Regions from separate parts of the Mesorhizobium opportunistum WSM2075 genome, predicted to be linked through region 1. Evidence: riboswitches for the same ligand, from Rfam matches in the RefSeq annotation. Region 1 holds a riboswitch; the other holds the start of a gene.
What was found. Region 1 has a riboswitch for thiamine pyrophosphate ahead of thiB (thiamine ABC transporter substrate binding subunit). Riboswitches for the same ligand answer to the same signal wherever they lie in the genome.
Positions count from the first base shown of each region.

Region 1 (7,273 bases):
GAGCACGCGGATGTGCAGCGGCTTCAGGGCCGCTTTTTCAGCAGGGCTCAGGATACGAAACGACCCGCTGACCGAGCGTGCCACCGTGTCGAGCGAGGTGCTGGCCGAGGGTGCAGCGGTCAGCAGCCGGTAGACCTGGCCGCCGGCGCGGATCACCGCGATGTCGAACTGCCAGCCTTCGGCGCCGGCATGCGCGGTCGCCGCCTCGTTGCCGTTGATCGTTTCCTGCTTGACAGTGCTGTCGTCGAGACCGGCGACCCAGCCGCTCCGGATGTAGTCGGTCAAGGCGCGGTTCTTGTCGATCGAAACCCCGTCGAAGCGGATGGCTATGTCGCCCGGCCCGGTCGCCGTCACCGCTGCCGCGGAATTGTCGATGATGAAGCCGTCCGGCACCGTGAATGACACACCGAGGCCCGGATGCAGGAAGGTCTCGCCGCGCACGTAGCCTTCCTCCGGCGTATCTCCGTAGAGCAGGCCGTCTATGCCGGCGAGGAAGGAATCGCGGTCGCGCGTGCCGACGCCGGGGGCGCCGAACTGGCGGGCATGGCGCTGCGCCAGGTCGATGCGCTGCGGCGTGTTGGGATGCGTCGCCAGGAAGTCGAGGCTGGCGTCGGTGGCACCGCTGATCGAGCGGAAATCGGTATAGGCCGACATCGATTGCAGGAACCGGCCGGCGGCGTATGGATCATAGCCGGCTTCGCCGATCGACTTGATGCCGATGGCATCCGCTTCCAGCTCCTGGTTGCGCGAGAACTGCGCCAGCCTGAGCTTGCCGCGGATCAGTGCGGCCTTGGCGGTCGGGCTGTCGCCGAGCACGTCCGAGACCACCTTGGTCGCCAGGCCTTCCTCGGCCTCCAGCTGCTGGCGTTGCAGGCCGTGGTTGGCGGTGACGTGGCCCATCTCGTGCGCGATGACCGCGGCGAGTTCGGACGAATCGTTTGCCAGCGCCAGCAGGCCGCGCGTGATGTAGAGATAACCGCCCGGCAGCGCGAAGGCGTTGACGTTGGGCGAATTCAAAATGGTGATGCGGTAGGTCTGGGTCGGATTGGCGGACACCACGGTCAGGCTGCCGACCACCTTGGCGACCATGCGCTCGAGCTTGGGATCGGAATATTCCCCGCCATAAGTCGCCAGGATGCGCGGGTGCTGCGCCTTGGCCAGTTCGGCGAGTTTGTTGTTGGCGCCGACATTGTCGACCGTGATCGGCTTGTCGGACGGCTGGAACCCGGATTCCTGGACTGCCGGAGGTGTGAACATCTGGCAGCTTGCGAGCGCCACGGCAAAACCGGCCAGCGCCAGAAAGCGCGCCAGCGGGTTCCATCTTGGTCTGTCAACGCCGATCGCCAGAACGGCTTCCTTTCGGGTCCCGGCGCATGACCACGAAAATCGGGGGCGATCTTCGGAATTATCATGCGCAAACAAACTACTACAGCATCCGTCACACGTCCCTCGGGGCGTGCGGCGGATGCTGTAGGCAAATCACGGCCTGTGCCGGACCAATAGGGCGGACCTAGCCACACTACGTCTGCCATGGCAAGCAAGCGCCACTTCGCCCGAAGACGGTTTGGCCGTAAATTATGTCCGCTTCCGGGCAATATCTCGTGATACGGCATCCCCAGCACCGGTACCGATATAGTGCCGGAACGCCTCGGGACCAGCCCCGGCAAAGAAATCCTCGGCGGAGCCGGTGGCCGCCACGGCGCCATTGTCCAGAAACACCACATTGCGGCCGATGCGGCGCGCATCCTGCGGCTGGTGCGTGACGAACAGCACCGTCATGCCATGGTCGGCATGGACGCCGGCAACCAGGTCGAGCATGTCGTCGCGCAAAGCGGGCCCGAGCGAAGCGAAGGGTTCGTCGAGCAGCAGCACCGGGCGATCGCGCACCAGCACGCGGGCCAGGGCGACGCGCTGGCGCTCACCGCCCGAGAGTTCGCGCGGCAAGCGTTTTTCCTTGCCGGCAAGGCCGGTGCGCGCAAGCGCGTCGGCGATATCAGCGCGGTCGGCCTCGGTCAGCCGCAGCGACGGCGAGCGGCCGAGCCCGACATTCTGCTCGACGCTGAGATGGGCGAAAAGATTGTTTTCCTGGAACACCATCGACACCGGCCGCGCCGCCGGAGGCGCGCCGCCGACATCGGCCCCGCCGATCAGCACACGGCCGGACCGTGGCGTCTCGAACCCGGCGACCAGGTTGAGCAGCGTCGACTTCCCCGAGCCGCTCGGCCCCATGATGGCGGTGATTTCCGCCGCGGCGAACGCGACATCGAAGGTGAGCGGCGCCTCGCCATAGCTGAACGAAACCTTGTCCAGCCGCACCGGAACACCTTTCCTGCCAATCGCCCCATCAGACATCGCGGGCCATTCCTTTTCCCAGCCGGTCCGCTGCCAGGACCAGCGCCAGGCAAACCAGGCCGAGCAACAGTGCCAGGCCGGCGGCGTCCGCGGTGCGGTAGCTGCCCATGCGCGCCAGCAGAAGGTAGGGCAATGTCTGCACGGAATCACTGCCGAACAGCGCGATGACACCGAGATCGCCAAGCGACAGCGCCATGGCGAAGGCGAAGGCGGTGGCGAGCGGCCGCCGCAGCGACGGCCAGTCGACCAGCCGCAGCCTGGCCCAGCCCGCTATGCCGAGCTGCGCGCAGAGCCGTTCGTGACGCTCGCTGCCCGCATCATAGGCGGGACGGACCGCGCGCAACGCGAAAGGCATCGCCATCACCGCATTGACGGTCACGACCATGACCGGGGCGATGGCGAAGACATCGCCGGCATGGCGCAGCAGCAGGAACCAGCCGGCGCCGATGACGATGGGCGGCACGACCAGGACGAACCCCGCGCCGGTATCGGTGGCGTGTTCGAGCAGCGTCCTTGGCCCGGAGCGGCGGTTCAGCGCCAGCGCCCTGCGCGCCATGGTCAAGGCCAGCGACAGCATCACCGAAAGCAGCGCCGACAGGAAGGCCAGCACCGCACTCGTCAGCGTCGCCTGCCGGACCGCGGCCTCGCCGGCGAGCCGGCCGAGATCGGCGCCAAGCCCGGAGATCACCGTGGCCGCCATCGGTCCGGCAACGAACAGCAGCGCCAGCACGATGAGCGCCGCGTTCAGCCAGGTCTCGGTCCGGTTTACGGAGAGATAACGGCGCGGTGCAACCGGCAGGTTGGTGTCGCCGACGACATTGGCGCCAAGCCGCGTCAGCGCCAGCACCACGATGAAGGTCAAGGCGATCTGCAGCAGCGTCAGCGCGACCGCCCGCGCCGGATCGAAATCGAAGCGCAGCGCCTGATAGATGCCGACTTCCAGCGTCGTCGCGCCTGGTCCGCCGCCGAGCGTCAGCACGATGGTGAAGGAGGTAATGCAGAGCATGAAGACGAGCCCGGCGACGCCGGGCAAGGCGGCGCGCAGCGTCGGCCATTCGATCAGCCGGAACGCCGGCCGCGCGCCCATGCCAAGCTGGCTCGCCAGCCGCCACTGGTCGGCAGGAATGGTCTGCAGCGCCTCGAGGAACAGCCGCGTGCTGAGCGGCAGGTTGAAGAAGACATGGGCGACGAGGATGCCGGACAGGCCGTAAATGCCTGGCCAGCCCTGCCCGCCGACCGCGCCGAACAGACCGGCGAAATAACCGGCGCGGCCGTAGAGCGCCAGGATCCCGAGCGCCGCGACGATGGCCGGCAACGCCAGCGGCACGGCAAAGAGCTGCAGCATGAAGGCGCGGCCCGGGAAGCGCGGGTGCCGCGACAGGGCGCGCGCCACGAACAGCGCCGGGGTGACGGACAACAGGGTCGAGAGCGCGGCCTGCCAGAGCGTGAAGCGCACGACGCGCAGCAGATAGGGATCGAAGGCCGCCCAAGCGCCCGTGAGATCGTGGGCGCCCTCGACAAGCAGCCCGGCAAACGCGCCACCGATCAGCAGCGCGATCGCGGAAAGCGCGATGATGCCGGCGCTGACGCGGGGGTCAGACGCGCGTTGCACGCTGGACCGCCTGTCTGCGCGTCGCGGCACTTACAAAGGATTGTGCTCTACGGCGCCCCCCTCTGTCCTGCCGGACATCTCCCCCACGAGGGGGGAGATTGGCAGTTTCCGCGCTTAGCTTATATCTGCAGCGTCGGCGATTTGCGAAATCACCGATGACGTTCGATCTCCCCCCTTGTGGGGGAGATGTCCGGCAGGACAGAGGGGGGCGCCGTAGAGCAATCATCTTCGGTCGGTTTGCCTCAAAACTACCTGCTCATCACCGCCAGCCACTCATCCACCCAGGCCTTGCGATTAGCGGCGACCTCCTCGGGGCTGAACAGCAAGGTCTTGGTCGGCTTGACCAGTTTGCCGAAGGCCGGGTTGAGCGGCTTGTCGGTCTTGCCGGCGGGGAACATCCAGTTGGTCTCGGGGATGGCGTCCTGGAACTTCGGGCTGGTCATGAAGGCCATGAACTTTGCAGCCAGCGGGTTCTTGGCGCCCGTGGTGGTGATGCCGGCAACCTCGATCTGCAGGTATTCGCCCTCCTCGAAGGACGCCGCCTGGTAGCGCTCGGTGTTCTCGGCGATCATGTGATAGGCCGGCGACGTGGTGTAGGACAGCACCATCGGCGCCTCGCCCTTGGTGAACAGGCCGTAGGCCTCACTCCAGCCCGGCGTCACCGTCAGCACCTTCGCCTTGAGCTTGGCCCAGGCCTCCGGCGCCTTGTCGCCATAGACCGATTTGACCCACAAAAGCAGGCCGAGACCCGGCGTGGAAGTGCGCGGATCCTGGATGACGATCTTGTCGTCGGCACTGCCCTCGACCAGTTCCTTGAGGCTCTTGGGCGGTGTCTTGAGCTTCTGCGTGTCATAGACGACGGCGAAGTAGCCATAGTCGAAGGGGACGAAAGTATCGTCGCTCCAGCCACCCGGCACATCGACGTCGGACACCGCGCCATGCGGCGCGAACAGGCCTGTCGCCTTGGCATCGGCGGTGAGATTGGTGTCGAGGCCGAGCACGATGTCGGCCTTGGTCGAGGCCCCTTCGAGCTTGACGCGGTTGAGCAGCGCCACGCCGTCGGCGACCGAGACGAACTCGACATCGCAGCCGCATTCGGCCTCGAATTCCTTCTTCACCACGGGGCCTGGACCCCAATCGGCGGTGAAGCTTTCATAAGTGTAGACGGTGAGCTTGTCCTTGGCCAAGGCCGGCCCGGACAGCGCCAGAACCGCTGCCGAGACAAGAGAGTATAAAAGCGTGCGCATCGGCGCCTCCTTCGTTCGAGTTGAAAGGAATTGAGGCGTCGGACTGTCCGAAACGTCTAATCCCTCCGCCGGTACAAACCGGATCAGGTTCAGCGGGTTGGCGAGACTGCCTCTCAGCCGGTCCGCGAAGATCGCGTCCGGCACCCCGTTAGAGCGTTTCGACACATAGGCCGGGCCAATGAACCGCGCAAGTGGGAGTTTGCCGCCTTCCGTTTCGCGTGTCGGGCTGGTAAGGGCCACACGATATGAGCACATTCACCATCCTGCTTGGCGGCGATCTCATCCGCACGCCGCGGCTCGACCGCCAGATCGAAGGCTGCCGCGTGATCGCCGCCGACGCCGGCATCGGCCATGCGCGGCTGCTCGGCCTTGTCCCGGAACTCTGGGTGGGTGATTTCGATTCGGTGCCGGCTAATCTGCCTGACGATCTGGCCGCCGTGCCCCGCCAGACCTTTCCGGCGGAGAAGGACAAGACCGATGGCGAACTGGCGATCGCCGCCGCACTCGAACGAGGCGCGACCCGCCTGGTGCTGGCAGGCGCTTTCGGCGGCAAACGGGCCGACCACGCTTTCCTGCATCTGTCGCTCGCGCTGCGGCTGGCCGAGACCGGCACCGGAGTGGTGCTGACCAGCGGCGCCCAGGAAGGCGTGCCCTTGCTGTTGGGAAAGACGGGTTTCGACTATACCGACGGCACGCTGTTTTCGATCCTCGGCTTTTCAGACCTCGCCGGCCTGACCGTCACCGGCGCCAAATGGCCGCTGAACCAGGTCGAGGTGGCCTTCGGTTCGTCGCTGACCATCTCCAACGAGGTCCGGGGGGGCCTCGAAATCGCGCTCGGCCATGGCCGCGCGCTGCTGCTCGCTCATCCCTATCCCTTGCCCGAAAGCTGACATGGCCCCGCCTCTTCTCAATCTCGACGGGATAAAACTGACCTTCGGCGGCACACCGCTGCTCGATGGCGCCGCCTTGACCGCTTCGGCCGGCGATAAGATCGCGCTGGTCGGCCGCAACGGCTCGGGCAAGTCGACGCTGCTCAAGATCGCCGCCGGCCTGATCGAACCCCAGGACGGCGAGGTGTTCCGCCAGCCGTCGGCGACCGTGCGTTATCTGCCGCAGATGCCCGACATGGAGGGTTTTGCCACCGTGCGCGCCTATGTCGAGGCGGGGCTCGGGCCCGCCGACGATCCCTACCGCGCCAGCTATCTGATGGAGCATCTCGGCCTGTCGGGCGAGGAACGGCCGAACGATTTGTCCGGCGGCGAAGCCAGGCGCGCCGCCCTTGCCCGCGTCATGGCGCCGGAACCCGACATCCTGCTGCTTGATGAGCCGACCAACCATCTCGATCTGTCGGTCATCGAGTGGCTGGAAGAAGAGCTTGTCCGCACCTCATCGGCACTTATCGTCATCTCGCACGACCGCCGTTTCCTCGAACGCGTCTCGCGCGCCACCATCTGGCTCGACCGCGGCCAGACCCGCAGGCTCGACAAGGGTTTTGGTCATTTCGAGGAATGGCGCGATCAGGTGCTGGAAGAGGAAGAGCGCGAGCAACACAAGCTCGGCCGACAGATCGTGCGCGAGGAGCACTGGCTGCGCTATGGCGTGACGGCGCGGCGCAAGCGCAACATGCGCCGCCTCGGCGAGTTGCAGACCATGCGCAAGAGTTTTCGCGGCCATCGCGGCGCCGAGGGTTCGGCGACCATGGTGGCCAGCGACGCCGCCGAATCCGGCAAGCTGGTGATCGAAGCCAAGAACATCGAGAAGAGTTTTGGCGATCTCACCGTGGTCAAGGGATTCTCGACCCGCATCCAGCGCGGCGACCGCGTCGGCCTCGTCGGACCGAACGGCGCCGGCAAGACGACGCTTTTGAAGATGCTGACCGGTGAATTGGCGCCGGATGCAGGCTCGGTGCGGCTCGGCACCAATCTGGAGATCGCCACGCTCGACCAGAAGCGCGAGGCCGTCGACCCGCAGGAGACACTGGCGCAGTATCTCACCGACGGGCGCGGCGAAAACCTCGTCATCAATGGCGAGCAGCGCCATGTCGTCTCCTACATGAAGGATT
Region 1 covers NC_015675.1:1,385,099-1,392,371, reverse strand. Annotated here, with positions in the region: gene MESOP_RS06640 (M48 family metalloprotease) at 1-1,257, opposite strand, end outside; gene thiQ (thiamine ABC transporter ATP-binding protein) at 1,576-2,352, opposite strand; gene thiP (thiamine/thiamine pyrophosphate ABC transporter permease) at 2,345-3,964, opposite strand; partial or broken gene MESOP_RS36735 (ABC transporter ATP-binding protein) at 4,019-4,176, opposite strand; gene thiB (thiamine ABC transporter substrate binding subunit) at 4,213-5,211, opposite strand; TPP riboswitch at 5,255-5,369, opposite strand; gene MESOP_RS06620 (thiamine diphosphokinase) at 5,457-6,101, shown strand; gene MESOP_RS06615 (ABC-F family ATP-binding cassette domain-containing protein) at 6,103-7,273, shown strand, end outside.

Region 2 (7,273 bases), 2.1 Mb from region 1:
CACGGACAGCGGCACGAGCAGGGCCGCTTCCAGTCCCGGTGCCAGCCAGCGCGGACCGAATGAGAGATTGTTGATGACCAGAAGCTGCAGGCAGATGATGACGAGAACGGCTGCGCGCGCCAGCCAGAAGTCGAGCGCGCGGTAGTGAATGACGGCATGTTGATGGCGCATCTGGAATCCGGATGTTCAGACAGGGCTTCAGGCCGTGTGCCTGGGGAAGGCGGGCCGCGGAGCGTTGAAATTCCGGTTCAATCTTGGTGTTGCAATGGCACGCAAGTATACTTTTTTGTAAGCTTTGGCGTTTGGGCTGTTCGGCGAACCGGACGATGTGATTTAAGCGCCGCATGGTGGGGATCGATGACTCCTTGGATCGCTGGGTGCCGGCGGGGCTGCCTGCCCCGGGCTTGAGTTCGTCATCTGTCTGGTCCGGCCTGCTTCGCCAACCCCGGTATTTGCTGGCGCTTCTGTGTCTGGCGCAGATCTTGTGCTGGACGGTGGTGCCAGCGCTCGTCGATCCCGCGCCGCCCGGCGATGTCGTGGAGGGCTTCATGTGGGGCCGCGAATGGGTGCTTTTGACCTACAAGCACCCGCAGCTCCCTGGTTGGCTGCTCGAGACCAGCCATCTTTTGACCGGATCGTTCCGCTGGCCGCAATATCTGCTCGCCCAGCTGACCATCTCCGCGACCTTCATCCTGGTCTATCTGCTGGCCCGCGACATGCTGGGTCATAGCCGGGCGCTGGCTGCCGTGCTTTTGATGCCATCGGTCTATTTCTTTGGCTGGCCCACCCCGCAATTCAATCACGACTATGCGCAGATGCCGTTCTGGGCGGCGATCTGCTGGCTGCTTTGGCGCGCCGGCCGTGGTGGCGGGCCGGGCTGGTGGCTCGCGCTCGGGCTGGTCTCGGGCGTCGGGCTCTATGCCAAATTCTCCACCGGCCTGCTGCTCGCCTTCGGCGCTCTGTGGCTGTTGTCCGATGCGCGCGCGCGCAGCCGGCTGGCGACACCTTGGCCGTGGCTTGGCCTTGCCGTCTTTCTCGCCGTCGCCACGCCGTTGGCCGTCGAGCTCTACCGTATCGATTTCCTGCCGCTGACCTATTTCGCCGGCCGTGACGAATGGGTGACTGAACACCGAGCGCGCCTTTATTATGCCGGTGTCCAGATGGCCGGGCTCTCCGGCTTTTTTCTGGTGCTGGCGATATCAGGGCTGCTGCGGCGCTCGCCGGCTCCGCAAGAGCCCGTCGAGCGCGGCTCGCGTGTTTATCTCATGTGGATGGGCCTTGGGCCCGCGGCGCTGGTCATGGTCGCCTCGCTGTTTACCGGCACAGGCGAAGCCTGGGGCGCGCCGATGTACAATCTTGTCGGCGTCGTCGCGCTGGCGTTCTTGGGCCATCGGCTCGGCGCCACAGAGATGCGAAAACTGACGATCTGCGCATTCATCTGCATCGTCGGCATGTCAGGCGCCTATGCGGCCATCCGCTGGACGGACTGCAATGTGCGCGGGCGCATGGACGCCGTTTGCTGGCCGGCACGACCGATCTCGGACGAGGCCGAGGCAGTCTGGCACGCGGCTGTGCCCGGCCGACTCGACATCGTCGGCGGCGACACCAATCTGGCGATGCTGGCGGGTCTCAATGCCTATGACAAGCCGTCGATTTTCACCGACCTCGATATGCGGTTCGCGCCCTGGATCACACTGCAGCGGTTGCACGACCACGGCATGCTGATGGTTTGGCTGGGCCATGGCGTGCCACCGCAGTTGCACTCATGGCTGGACAACATTCCGGTCAAGACCGTTCTTTTCAACTGGTCGCAAGAGGCGCCGCCGGTGGCGATCAGTTTTGCCGCCATCCCGCCCGGCACGCGCCTGCCGCTTGCTGTCGACAGCCCGGCTGGACAACCGCACAGCTGAAGTCCACGGATCCGGTTCCGCGTCGTGCCATTTCGTCGGGGCATGGCCGCACGCACCGCCGGCGCCGCGCTCGGGCGACTGGACGAAGTCGCCGACAGTGCCCATTTATGGGAAATCCAATTTGTTGTCGTGCAATTCAAGACGGAAATCGCGGTCCGTTTTCCGTGAATTGCTTTTGAGGAGAGGTGACATGGCGACTTCGACCGAACGCGCAGTACTTGCCGGCGGCTGTTTCTGGGGCATGCAGGATTTGATACGGCGCTATCCCGGCGTCATCTCGACCCGTGTCGGCTACTCGGGCGGCGATGTGCCAAACGCCACCTATCGCAATCATGGCACGCACGCCGAGGCGATCGAGATCAATTTCGATCCGGCCGTGATCAGCTATCGCACGCTGCTGGAGCGCTTTTTCCAAATCCACGATCCGACGACACGCAACCGACAGGGCAACGATGTCGGAATGAGCTACCGTTCGGCGATCTACTACACCAGCGACGAGCAAAAGAACGTCGCCGAAGACACCATCGCCGATGTCGATGCCTCGGGCCTGTGGCCCGGCAAGGTCGTCACCGAAGTCGCGCCGGTCGGTGCTTTCTGGGAGGCCGAGCCGGAGCATCAGGATTATCTGGAGAAATATCCCAACGGCTACACCTGCCATTTCGTCAGGCCAGGCTGGAAGCTGCCGGTTCGAGAAAAAGCGGTACCGTAGATTCAGTCATACGACAGGATTTGAGAAGCCGCGGAGCGCTCGCTCCGCGGTTTCTTCTCATTGCAAATCCTACTTGCCGCAATGCTTGTCGTTAACCGTCGGCGCGGTGGTACCCGGCGACATGCCATTGGCATCGGGCTGCGCGCCCTGCGGATGGGCAGGACAATTCCGATCCGCGTTGGAGTTCATATCATCCAGCGTGCCAGTCGTGCTGTTGGTCACCGACGGGTCGACGGTGTTGGGCGAAGCTGGCGTATTCGGATCGACCGTGACCGACCTGCCGCTACCGGCTCCGTTGGTGCCGCTTGTGTCATTGCTCTGCGCCATGGCCGATGCGGCCAGGCCGATGGTGAGCGTCGAAGCTGCGAGGATTTTCATGAACATGGTTTGTCTCCATTTTCTGTGAACTCGTCGCGTAGCGACTGGTGGGACAACCTCTCGGTCCGATGAAGGTTCCCGATAAATTCTCGCGCCGCCAGAGCCAATCGCTCCCACTCTGGCGCAATGCTTTTGGCGCAGTTCGCTGAAAAAAACGGCTTCCCCAATCGATCGAATGGTGCTTTAACGCGCCCATCCACAGGGGTGCTCCGTACGGTCGGGGCTGAGACGGGGGCGGCAAGCCCACAGACCCTAGAAGCTGATCTGGGTAATACCAGCGGAGCGAGGCGGGCTATGTTTTCAGGCGCACAGATTTCCCTATATCCCATGGCCGACGATTTCGTCGGCGTCATTTTGGGCGCGCTCGGTGCGCTCGATCCCTATCGTGACCGGCTCAGGATCGAGACCGACGACATCTCGACCTTGCTGGTCGGGCCGCCCGAAGTGCTGTTCCCGGCTCTGCGCGACCTGTTCGTGGCGGCCGCGCACAGCGGCAAGCATTGCGTTTTGTCAGCCGCCATTTCGCGTGGCTGCCCAGGCGAGCCGGACGATCCGATCTGCCGCTCCGAGGCCTTCGGCGGACCTGTCGGGCCGCTCTGCCCGCGCAAGGAAGCCGCCATCGCAGCCGTGCATGGCGCGGTCGCCACCGGCCAGCCGGCGGCGGCGCAATTCTCGCTTTATGTGATGGGTACTGGCGACCACATGGACGAGATCTATGGCTGCATCGATTTCTTGAAACAGTCCGGCGTCTACGATCGCTCCAAGAATTTCTGCACCAAACTGCGCGGTGATACGGGCGCGATCTTTTCGGCGCTCAACGAAGCTTTCTGCCGCTTCGGGCCGGGTGCCGGCCACGTAACCCTCGACGTCACGGTTTCCGCCAACAGCCCCACTGCTGTCTGAACCGCTCGCGCCGATGCGCGACCGTCAAGGTTGTCCTCTCGTGGTCTCATCGTCATTCAGCCGCCCGCGTCACCTCGCGGGCATCCTCGCCAAGGCAGTACCGGCCGTAATGTCGGTTGGGTTGCTGCTCGTGGCCTGGGAACTCTATGCTACCTATTCCGGCATCAAGCCGACGACGCTGCCGGCGCCCTCGCGTGTCTTTGAGCAGGCGATGCTCAATCGTGACGCGCTGGTCGACAACGCCATTCCCACCATCCGCGCCACGCTCATCGGTTTTGCCTTTTCGCTCAGCGCCGCTTTCGCGCTGTCGATGCTGGTCGACTTCTTCCAGCCGCTGCGGCGCGCGCTTTTTCCCGTCTTCATCATCAGCCAGACCTTGCCGCTGGTTGCGATCGCGCCGCTGGTGGTGCTGTGGTTCGGCTTCGGGCTGGCGCCGAAGATCATGCTGGTGGCGCTGGTTACCTTCTTCCCGATGCTGGTGGCGCTGGTCGAGGGCTATGAGGCAACCGAGCCCGAGATCGGCCAGATGCTACGCGCCATGGGGGCGGGGCGCTGGCGCGTCTTCGTGCTGGCGCGGCTGCCTTCGGCGCTGCCATATTTCTTCGCTGGCCTGCGGATCTCCATCACCTATGCCGTCGTCGGCGCCATCTTCGCCGAATATGCGGGTGCCGCCAAGGGGCTGGGCATCTACATGCTCAACGCCAAGAACAATTTTCGCCCCGACCTGGTGCTGGCCGCCGTCGGCGTCAGCGCCGCGCTTACTCTCATCCTGTTCGGATTGACGGTGCTGCTGCAGCGCTTGGCCATGCCCTGGGAACGGGCCGCGGGCAAGCAAGCCGCGGCAAAGGCGGCGCGGAGATGAGCCGGCTCGAATTGCGACATGTGCGCAAGGCGTTTGGCGGGCTCGACGTTCTTGCCGACATTTCGCTCAACGTCGGTGCCGGCGAATTCGTCTCGATCCTCGGACCGTCGGGCGCCGGCAAGTCGACGCTGTTCCAGCTTCTGACCGGCGCCGAACATGGCGAAGGCGAGATGTTGTTCGACGGCGTGCCGCTCGACGATCACGGCCGGCATTTTGCCTTCATGCCGCAGCGCGATGCGTTGATGCCGTGGCGGCGCATCCTCGACAACGCGACACTCGGGCTCGAAGTGCAAGGCATCAAGCGCAAGGCAGCACGGGCGCGGGTCGCGCCGCTGTTCGCCGAATTCGGACTTGTCGGCTTCGAGCGGCATTTTCCGGCGCAGCTTTCGGGCGGCATGCGCCAGCGCGCGGCGCTGTTGCGCACGGTTGTGCAGGAGCGCGACATGCTTTTGCTCGACGAGCCTTTCGGCGCGCTCGACGCACTGACCCGCGCCGCCATGCAGCGTTGGCTCGAGCAGATGTGGCGGCACCATCGCTGGACGGCACTGCTGATCACCCACGATGTGCGCGAAGCCGTATACCTGTCCGACCGCATCTATGTGCTGTCGGCGCGCCCGGCCCGTGTGCTGCGTGAGATCAGGGTGCCGTTGCCGCGTCCGCGCGACCCGACCGGTGCCGCCGCGCGCCAGGCCATCGCACTCGAGGCCGAGATCCTCGACATTTTGCTCAACCCTCAACCTCCAAAGGACATGACCATGACTGATCTGACGCGCCGGCAGGCCTTGCTGCTTACCCTCGCCAGCGGTCTTCCGCTGATCGCCGGACCGGGCCGCTCTTTCGCGGCGATGCAGAAAATCACCGTCGCTTTGGACTGGACGGTCAACACCAACCACATCGGGCTGTTCGTCGCCCGCGACAAGGGGTTTTATTCCGACGCCGGCCTCGAGGTCGACATTCTGCCCTACAGCGATACCGGCGCCGGCACGCTGGTCGCCAACCGTGTCGCCGATTTCGGCATCAACGGCACCATCAGCCTGTTCACCCAGAAAACCGCCGGAGCGGACTTGAAAGCCGTCTACGCCGTGGTGCAATCCGAAACCGGCCGGCTGGTGTTCAATGCCGCGCGCAGCGACATCAAGAGCCCGAAGGACCTTGACGGCCTGACCTATGGCGGTTTTGGCAGCGCCTGGGAAAACGCGCTGATCTCGACCATCATCCGCCACGATGGCGGCAAGGGCAATTTCGAAACGGTGACGCTCGGCACCTCCGCCTACGAAGCCCTTGCCAACGGCACCGTCGACTTCACGCTGGAGGTTTTGACCTGGGAGGGCGTCGAGGCGGAACTCAAAGGCGTCCATCAGCGCAGCTTCGTCTATGCCGACTATGGCGTGCCCGACGAGCACACGACGCTGATCTCGTCGAGCGAGGCGTATCTGTCAGCGAACCCTAAGCTTGCGGAGGCCTTCATCCAGGCGACGCAGCGCGGCTACCGGTTCGCCGTCGAGCATCCCGATGAAGCGGCCGCGCTGCTCATCACCGCCAACAAGGATGCGCTGACCAATCCGGCGCTGATCAAGGCCTCGCTGAAGGCGCTGATCGACGGGCACTATCTGCGCGCGGAAAACGGCGCCATCGGCACGATGGATCCGGCCAAGATGGACGCGATCGGCGACTATCTCTTCACAGCGGGCATTCTGCATGACGCCGATGGCAAGGTTCTGACGCAACGCCCTGATTTCACGAAGTATTTCAGCAATTCAACTCTGGGCTAAGGGGGCAATCCGGCTCTCGGAACTGATGGGTCCTCATCAATCGCGCGGATGCGCAGACCTCGGCTAATTCCGGGCGATCTCATAGAGCAAAGTTGTTTTGACGTGCCGCCCGGGCTCGCCCTGCAGTGAAAGAGCGGATGTATATAGTTTCGCGACTGCCGGGCAGAGACCTTCGAATTCCGGGCTGACATTGGCAATTGCATTCATCTCGGTGGGAGTGCCGCCAGCGTTGATGAAGGCGTCGGCCAGCAGTGACCAGTCCTCATCGCTGGCTGAAGCGGCAGCCAGACCGCTCTTCTTCGCTGCGCCGAAGGCGTGGAACAGGGTGGCTCCGATCTTGTCCATGTCGGTCAGGAAATCCCGATCCGGCATGCTGAGCGCGTCCGGCCCGTTGCGAAGGTAGTTGTTGCAAGTGACTGGGGCTTCCCGCGCCATGATATGGTTGAGCATGGCCAATTGTGCACGCAGCGCCTCGGCGGCATTGCTGTCTGGGGACGAAGACAGCAGGGATGCGTATCTTCGCCTGAGGCCGGCGACCGCCATCCTGCTCGTGTTTCGCACTTGCTCCACGCTTCCAAGTCTGGCCACGGCAGTGATCTTTTCCACGACGGCGTCATAGTCGTCTGGAAACTCCTGCTGGATTGCCATGAATATCTGGCTTCCCTGGCTCTGAATCTGTTCGCTCACCTGAGCTGTGGTCAGGGTCTGCGGATCGGGCGAGCCCGCCACTGTCTGGTAG
Region 2 covers NC_015675.1:3,465,599-3,472,871, forward strand. Annotated here, with positions in the region: gene MESOP_RS16705 (hypothetical protein) at 1-171, opposite strand, end outside; gene MESOP_RS16710 (glycosyltransferase family 39 protein) at 483-1,910, shown strand; gene MESOP_RS36565 (hypothetical protein) at 1,953-2,078, shown strand; gene msrA (peptide-methionine (S)-S-oxide reductase MsrA) at 2,101-2,619, shown strand; gene MESOP_RS16720 (hypothetical protein) at 2,689-3,003, opposite strand; TPP riboswitch at 3,188-3,301, shown strand; gene MESOP_RS16725 (YkoF family thiamine/hydroxymethylpyrimidine-binding protein) at 3,292-3,900, shown strand; gene MESOP_RS16730 (ABC transporter permease) at 3,914-4,762, shown strand; partial or broken gene MESOP_RS35665 (ABC transporter ATP-binding protein) at 4,759-5,511, shown strand; gene MESOP_RS35670 (ABC transporter substrate-binding protein) at 5,518-6,534, shown strand; gene MESOP_RS16745 (hypothetical protein) at 6,598-7,273, opposite strand, start outside.
Region 2: it holds a riboswitch for thiamine pyrophosphate, as region 1 does, so the genes downstream of both, MESOP_RS16725 (YkoF family thiamine/hydroxymethylpyrimidine-binding protein) here and thiB (thiamine ABC transporter substrate binding subunit) in region 1, are expected to answer to the same signal.